2 regions of the Streptomyces sp. NPDC058045 genome follow, and region 2 is predicted to be linked to the other one. Evidence: predicted binding sites of a transcription regulator. Region 2 holds the regulator's gene; the other holds the start of a gene.
What was found. The regulator HspR, encoded in region 2, represses chaperone genes until heat shock. The targets are predictions, from matches to a motif close to TTGAGNNNNNNNNNCTCAA.
Positions count from the first base shown of each region.

Region 1: the regulator HspR is predicted to act here: its motif matches at 2,279-2,297, upstream of lon (endopeptidase La).

Region 1 is NZ_JBHVRR010000019.1:101,660-105,819, forward strand. Features, by position in the region: gene lon (endopeptidase La) at 1-2,256, opposite strand, end outside; gene ACFVST_RS14660 (nucleotidyltransferase) at 2,437-3,243, shown strand; gene ACFVST_RS14665 (spermidine synthase) at 3,364-4,092, shown strand.
Region 2 is NZ_JBHVRR010000021.1:42,223-46,382, forward strand. Features, by position in the region: gene dnaK (molecular chaperone DnaK) at 1-208, shown strand, start outside; gene grpE (nucleotide exchange factor GrpE) at 205-894, shown strand; gene dnaJ (molecular chaperone DnaJ) at 997-2,193, shown strand; gene ACFVST_RS15385 (heat shock protein transcriptional repressor HspR) at 2,198-2,659, shown strand; gene ACFVST_RS15390 (GNAT family N-acetyltransferase) at 2,697-3,602, opposite strand; gene ACFVST_RS15395 (LuxR C-terminal-related transcriptional regulator) at 3,672-4,160, opposite strand, start outside.

The sequences.
Region 1 (4,160 bases), on a different contig from region 2:
CCGATGCGCCGCCAGCAGCTTCTGCTTGACCCCGCCGATCGGCAGCACCCGCCCGGTCAGCGACACCTCCCCGGTCATCGCCACATCCGTACGCACCAGCCGCCCGCTGAGCAGCGAGGCCAGCGCGGTCGTCATGGTGACCCCGGCGCTCGGCCCGTCCTTGGGCACCGCGCCCGCGGGGAAGTGGATGTGCACCCCGCGGTCCTTGAGGTCGCCCACCGGCAGCTCCAGTTCCGCGCCGTGCGAGCGCAGGAAGGAGAGCGCGATCTGCGCCGACTCCTTCATCACATCGCCGAGTTGACCGGTCAGGGTGAGCCCGGCGCCGCCGGTCTCCGGGTCGGCCAGTGAGGCCTCCACGTACAGCACGTCGCCGCCCGCGCCGGTGACCGCGAGCCCGGTCGCCACCCCCGGCACCGCGGTACGCCGCTCCGCCGGGTCCTGGGCGGACTCCGGTACATGGTGGGGGCGCCCGATCAGGCCCCGCAGATCGTCCGCGGTGACGGTGAACGGCAGTTCCCGCTCGCCGAGTTCATGCTGGGCGGCCACCTTGCGCAGCAGTCTGGCCACGGCCCGTTCCAGATTGCGCACCCCGGCCTCCCGGGTGTACTCCCCGGCCAGCTTGCGCAACGCGCCCTCGTCCAGGGCCACTTCGTCCGCTCCGAGCCCGGCCCGCTCCAACTGCCGCGGCAGCAGGTGGTCCCGGCCGATGACGATCTTCTCGTCCTCGGTGTACCCGTCGAGCCGGACCAGCTCCATCCGGTCCAGCAGCGCCTCCGGGATGGCCTCCAGGACGTTGGCCGTGGCGAGGAACACCACATCGCTCAGGTCGAGTTCGACCTCCAGGTAGTGGTCCCGGAAGGTGTGGTTCTGCGCCGGGTCGAGGACTTCGAGCAGGGCGGCCGCCGGGTCGCCGCGGAAGTCCGAGCCGACCTTGTCGATCTCGTCCAGCAGGACCACCGGGTTCATCGACCCGGCCTCCTTGATCGCCCGCACGATCCGCCCGGGCAGCGCCCCCACATACGTACGGCGGTGGCCGCGGATCTCCGCCTCGTCGCGGACGCCGCCCAGCGCGACCCGGACGAACTTGCGGCCCATGGCGTGCGCCACGCTCTCACCCAGCGAGGTCTTGCCCACGCCGGGAGGGCCGACCAGCGCCAGCACCGCTCCCCCGCGCCGCCCGCCGACCACCCCGAGCCCCCGGTCGCTGCGCCGCTTGCGCACCGCCAGGTACTCGGTGATCCGCTCCTTCACGTCCTGGAGTCCGGCGTGCTCCCGGTCCAGTACGGCCTGGGCGCCGGGGAGGTCGTAGCGGTCCTCGGTGCGCTCGTTCCACGGCAGTTCGAGGACGGTGTCCAGCCAGGTGCGGATCCAGGAACCCTCCGGGGACTGGTCGCTGGCCCGCTCCAGCTTGTCGACCTCCTTGAGCGCGGCCTCGCGGACCTGCTCGGGCAGCTCGGCGGCCTCGACCCTGGCCCGGTAGTCGTCCGGCTCGTCCTCGCCGTCCTGCTCCCCGTTCAGCTCGCGCAACTCCTTGCGCACCGCGTCGAGTTGGCGCCGCAGCAGGAACTCGCGCTGCTGCTTGTCGACGCCCTCCTGGACGTCCTTGGCGATGGACTCGGCCACATCCTGCTCGGCCAGGTGCTCGCGCAACTGCTCGGTGGCGAGGCGGAGCCGGTCCACCGGGTCCGCGGTCTCCAGCAGGGCCAGCTTCTGCACGGTGGTGAGGAACGGGGAGTAGCCGGAGTTGTCCGCGAGCTGGCCCGCCTCGTCGATCTGCTGGACCCGGTCCACCACCTGCCAGGCCCCGCGCTTACGCAGCCAGGCGGTGGCGAGCGCCTTGTACTCCTTCATCAACTCGGCGACGGCACCGGGCAGTTGCCCGGGCGCGCGGTCGTCAAGACGCTCGCCCTCCACCCAGAGCGCTGCCCCGGGCCCGGTCGTACCGGCCCCGATCCGCACCCGGCCACGACCCCGGATCAGCGCCCCCGGGTCACCGTCGGCGAGCCGCCCCACCTGCTCCACGGTGCCGAGCACACCGGTACCGGCGTAGGCGCCGTCGATCCGCGGCACCAGCAGCACCTGCGGCTTGCCTGGCGTGGTCCGGGCAGCGGCCTGCGCGGCCTCCACGGCGGCCCGCACATCGGTGTCACCGAGATCGAGCGGGACCACCATCCCGGGCAGTACGACCTCTTCGTCCAGCGGCAGCACGGGCAGGGTGAGTGGAGTGTTGTCGGTCGATGTGTGATCGGCGGCCATGATCTCCCCTTAGGCAGTCAAGTTGAGCTATGCCGACTCAATGCTGCTGAGCCGAGGAATGTTCCCCAGACGGCGTTCGCCGTCAGCGATCACCCCTCTGACGAGGGGCTTCCGTCCACCCGGGCCGAAATTCGTTCGACATCGACACCTCGGGGAACTCGGACCGGGCACAGTGGCCCCATGGACGAGAAGGGGCTGGACCGCGACGGAACGATCACCCGCGAAGGTGCGCTGGACCGGGTACCGGAGGCGTTCGCCCCCGTGGTCGACGCGGCCCGGGCACACATCACCGCGCGCTTCGACGGCACCCGACTGCACAGCGCGTACCTCTACGGCAGCATTCCCCGCGGCACCGCCGTCCCCGGAGTCTCCGACCTCGACCTCCAGCTCGCCCTCCACCACGAACCCACCGACGCCGACCGCGCCGACGCCGCGGCGATCGAGACCGCGCTCGACCGGGCCTTCCCCCAGATCGACGGCGTCGGAATCCTGCTGAGCAGCACCCGCACCCTGCTCAGCGACCTCGAACGGCACGACGCCGGCTTCTTCCTCGCCTGCCTCTGCACCCCACTGCTCGGCGACGACCTCGCCGCCCGGCTGCCCCGGTACCGCCCCACCACCCTGCTGGCCCGAGAGACCAACGGCGATCTGGCCCTCCTCCTCCCGCGCTGGCGCACCCGCGCCGCCGAGGCCACCACGGACGCCGCCCGCAGAACCCTCAGCCGGGGCGCCGCCCGCCGTATCGTCCGTACCGGATTCACCCTGGTCATGCCCCGCTGGGGCGGCTGGACCAGCGACCTCGCGCAGTCCGCCGCGATCTTCGGCCGCTACTACCCCGAGCGCGCCGACCAGATGCACCTCGCCGCCACCACCGCCCGCACCCCCTCCACCGACCCCGCGGTCCTCACCCTCCTCATCGACGACCTGGCCCCCTGGCTGGCCACCGAATACACCACCGTCCACGGGGAAAAGGCCCCACGGGCCTGAGCACGCCCAGCCCCCAACCACCCACCCGAACAAGCCAGTTGGCCGCTCCCACAGGCAGCCCGGCCACGGCGTCCGGCAAAGGATTGGCCCCGCGGACCGCGCCCCGGCCAAGATGGGTTCATGCCCCACCGCGACCGCCACGCCCTGTCCTCCGTCCACCGCACCCGCGCCGGTCGGCCGGGGCCGGGTGGGGAGCCTGTGGTGGTGGAGCGGCGGGAGGGGCCGTATGGGGAGGTGGTGTTGCGGCGGCATGGGGAGCTGCTTCAGATCATCGCCAACGGGTGCTTCCTGATGGACACTTCGGACGGGCGCTCCGAGCGGCTGCTGGTCGACGCCGCCCGTGACGCCCTCGACGGCCGGCCCGCGCCCTCGGTACTGATCGGCGGTCTCGGCGTCGGTTTCTCGCTCGCCCATGCCGCCGCCGATCCACGCTGGGGCCGGATCGCCGTGGCGGAACGGGAACCGGCCATCATCGACTGGCACCGTGAAGGCCCGCTCTCCGCGGTCTCCGCCGCCGCCCTCGCCGACCCGCGGACCGCGATCCTGCACACCGACCTCCTCGCCCACCTCGGCTCCGGCCCCCGCTACGACGCCCTCTGTCTGGACATCGACAACGGGCCCGACTGGACCGTCACCGAGCAGAACGGGAACCTCTACTCGCCCGCGGGTCTCGCGGCCTGCCGTGCCTCGCTGACGCCGGGCGGTGTCCTCGCCGTCTGGTCGGCCGCGCCCTCGCCCGAATTCGAGGCAAGGCTGCGGAATGCCGGTTTCCAAGGGGTGCGTACCGAAGAGATCCCCGTTGCCCGGGGCGTCCCGGACGTGGTGCACCTCGCGGTACGCCCTGGATAGCCCCGAAGCCACTCGGCCCCGTACGCTGCCTGTCGGCGCCCGGTCCTTGAGGCGTCAACCGCACGCAT
Region 2 (4,160 bases):
CGAGGACAGCGCGGAGATCCGCACGGCCACCGAGAAGGTCGCCGCCGTCTCGCAGAAGCTGGGCCAGGCCATGTACGCCGACGCCCAGGGTGCGCAGGCCGCGGGCGGCGCCGAGGGTGCCGCGCAGGGCAAGGCCGCGGACGACTCCGCTGACGACGTCGTCGACGCCGAGATCGTCGACGAGGACCGCAAGGACGGTGCCGCGTGACAGAGGAGACGTCGGGCTTCGACGAGAACGAGCCCGCTGATGTCTCCTCCGGCGCCACCCCCGACGACGCCGAGCCGACGGCCGCCGAGTCCTCCAAGGAGGGCGCGGCGGCCCCGGCCGGGGACTCAGCGACGGCCGGCCTGACGGCCCAGCTGGACCAGGTGCGTACCGCGCTCGGTGAGCGCACCGCGGACCTCCAGCGGCTCCAGGCCGAGTACCAGAACTACCGCCGCCGGGTGGAACGCGACCGTGTCTCCGTCAAGGAGATCGCGGTGGCCAACCTCCTGAGCGAGTTGCTGCCGGTGCTCGACGACATCGGCCGCGCCCGTGAACACGGCGAGCTGGTGGGCGGGTTCAAGTCGGTGGCCGAATCCGTGGAGACGGTCACCGGGAAGATGGGGCTGCAGCGGTTCGGCGAGGAGGGCGAGCCCTTCGACCCGACCATCCACGAGGCCCTGATGCACAGTTACGCACCGGACGTCACCGAGACCACGTGCGTGGCGATCCTGCAGCCGGGGTACCGCTTCGGCGAGCGCACCATCCGCCCCGCGCGGGTGGCCGTCGCCGAACCGCAGCCGGGGGCGCAGACCGCGGGCGGCGACAAGGCGGAGACCGCAGAGGGCGACGTGGAAGCGGCGTCCGCGGACACCGCCGAGAAGGACAACGGTGGCCCGGACGAGGGCTGACGCGACCGGTGTGCCGGCCGGGGGACCGGCCGGCACATCGGACGCATCCGCATCCGGGACGGCCGCACACGCACAGACGGCACGGAAGGAGGGGCGTCGGGGATGAGCACCAAGGACTACATCGAGAAGGACTACTACAAGGTTCTCGGCGTCCCCAAGGACGCCACCGAAGCCGAGATCAAGAAGGCGTACCGCAAGCTCGCCCGCGAGAACCACCCCGACGCCAACAAGGGCAACACCCGCGCCGAGGACCGCTTCAAGGAGATCTCCGAGGCGAACGACATCCTCGGCGACCCCAAGAAGCGCAAGGAGTACGACGAGGCGCGCTCGCTGTTCGGGAACGGCGGCTACCGGCCGGGTCCCGGCGCGGGTGGCGGCGGCTCCTTCAACTTCGACCTGGGCGACCTCTTCGGAGGCACCCCCCAGGGCGGCACCGCGGGCGGCACCGGCGCCGGCGGATTCGGCGGCGGACTCGGGGACGTCTTCGGAGGACTCTTCAACCGCGGCGGCACCGCGGGCACCACCCGCACCCAGCCGCGCCGCGGCCAGGACATCGAGTCCGAGGTCACCCTCAGCTTCACCGAGGCGGTGGACGGGGCGACGGTCCCGCTGCGGATGTCGTCCCAGGCGCCCTGCAAGGCGTGCTCCGGCACCGGCGACAAGAACGGCACCCCCAGGGTCTGCCCCACCTGCGTCGGCACCGGCCAGGTCTCCCGCGGCGGCGGTGGCGGCTTCTCGCTGACCGACCCGTGTGTGGACTGCAAGGGCCGCGGCCTCATCGCGGAGGACCCGTGCGACGTCTGCAAGGGCTCCGGCCGCGCCAAGTCGTCCCGCACCATGCAGGTCCGCATCCCCGCCGGCGTCTCCGACAACCAGCGGATCCGGCTGCGCGGCAAGGGCACCCCCGGTGAGCGCGGCGGCCCGGCGGGCGATCTGTATGTGGTGGTGCACGTCGACCCGCACCCCGTCTTCGGGCGCCGGGGCGACAACCTCACCGTCACCGTGCCCGTCACCATCACGGAGGCGGCGCTGGGCGGCGAGGTCAAGGTGCCCACCCTCGGCGGCCCGCCGGTCACCCTGAAGCTGCCGCCCGGCACGCCCAACGGCCGCACCATGCGCGCCCGCGGCAAGGGCGCGGTACGCAAGGACGGCTCTCGCGGGGATCTGCTGGTCACCGTCGAGGTGGCGGTCCCGCTGGATGTGCAGGGCGCGGCGCGGGACGCACTGGAGGCGTACCGCGAGGCGACCTCGGCCGAGGATCCGCGGGCGGAGCTGTTCAAGGCAGCGAAGGGAGCGTGACGCAATGGACGGCCGTCGCAGGGAGAGCTCGTTCGGGCGGGGCTACTCGCTGACCGATGACACCCCGGTCTATGTCATCTCGGTGGCCGCCCAGCTCAGCGGTCTGCACCCGCAGACCCTGCGTCAGTACGACCGGCTGGGTCTGGTCTCGCCGGACCGTACCGCCGGCCGCGGCCGGCGGTACTCGGCCCGGGACATCGCGCTGCTGCGCCAGGTGCAGGCCCTGTCCCAGGACGAGGGCATCAACCTGGCCGGCATCAAGCGCATCATCGAGCTGGAGAACCAGGTCAGCGCCCTTCAGTCGCGGGTCGCGGAGCTTCAGTCCGCGGTGGACGGCGCGGCCGCCGCGATGCGGCAGCGCGAGGCCGCCGTGCACGCCTCCTACCGCCGGGACCTGGTGCCGTACCAGGAGGTCCAGCAGACCGGTGCGCTGGTCGTCTGGCGGCCCAAGCGCCCCGCGGACTGAGGGAGTTGACGCCTGACGCGGTTCGGGCGCGGCGCGTTCAGGCCCGGCGGGGGAGTGCCTTCTCGAACCAGTGGTGTGCGTAGGGCTCGTCGTTGAAGGCGGGGACCTCGGTGTAGCCGCTGCTGCGGTAGAGGCGGGTGGCGGCCTCCAGCGCCTTGTTGGTGTCGAGCCGGACGAGTCCGCTGCCGTGCTCGGCGGCGCGCAGTTCCAGTTCGGTGAGGAGGCGGCGGGCCAGGCCGAGACCTCGGGTACCGGGCGCGACCCACAGCCGTTTGATCTCGGCGGGCGCATCGGCCGGCAGCTTGAGCCCGCCGCAGCCCACCGGCTCCCCGTGCAGCCTGGCGACGAGGAACTGGCCGCGCGGCGGCCGGAGTTCACCCGGATCGGGCAGCTTGCTCCGCGCCGGATCGAAGCCGCTGTCGAAGACCTGCTGCAACTCGGCCGCGTAGGCGCGCAGGCAGTACGCGGCGTCCGGATGGTCCGGGTCGAGTGCTTCCAGGGTGACCACGGAGGCGGTGAGCAGCCGCTCGACCTCGGCCATGGCCTCGGTCAGCCGGTCCCGCTGCCGGGTGTCGAGCGGGTCCAGCAGGGAGGCTGCGAGGGTGTCGCTGCGCTCGTCGAGCAGGGCCCGTTCCGCCCGTCCGGCCTCGGTGAGCCGCACGGTGCGCACCCGCCGGTCCCGCGGATGCGGCTGGACGGTGATCAGGCCGTCCCGCTCAAGTGCCCTGAGCAGCCTGCTCAGATAGCCGGAGTCCAGCGCGAGCCGGTCCCGGATACCCCGGACGTCGTGGGCGTCCCCGTCGCCGATCTGCCAGAGGACCCGGGCCTGGCCGTAGGGGCGCGCGCCGCCCAGATAGCGGTCCTGGAGGACGCCCACCCGCTCGGCGACCGTCCGGTTGAACCTCCGTACCTGCGCCACCTGCGCGAACCGTTCCCCAGCCATTCTCTGACTCTAGTCAGGTATCGCCGGAGGGGGCAAACGCCGAGTTGTTCCGATGGGCGGCGGGGTGGCTCAGCGGTCCTCCTGGAGGATTCCCGAGCGGCCGATGAGATAGCCGAGCTGGGCCCGGTTGCCGCTGCCGAGGGTGGCCGCCAGCTTGGCGATGTGCACCCGCACGGTACGGACGTTCATCCCGAGGCGGAGGGCGATCCGTTCGTCGGTGAGGCCCTCCACCAGGAGCTGGGCGATGGCGAGTTGGCGGGAGGTGACGCCCTCGGCGGACTGCCGCGGCGCGGGCCCGGGCACCGGCCACATCGGCTCCGCCAGCCGCCAGAACCGCTCGAACATCACCGCCAGGTACCGCAGCAGCCCGGGGTGCCTGATCTCCAGGGCGTCGGTGTCGCCGGTGCCCAGCGGGATGTAGGCGCAGGCCCGGTCGACCATGATCATCCGGTCGGTGACCTCGTCCAGGGTCCGTACCTGGACGTCGCCCCGGAGCTGCTCGTAGTGGGCGAGGACGGGTGGGGAGTGGCGGGCGGTGTGCTGGTAGAGGGTGCGCAT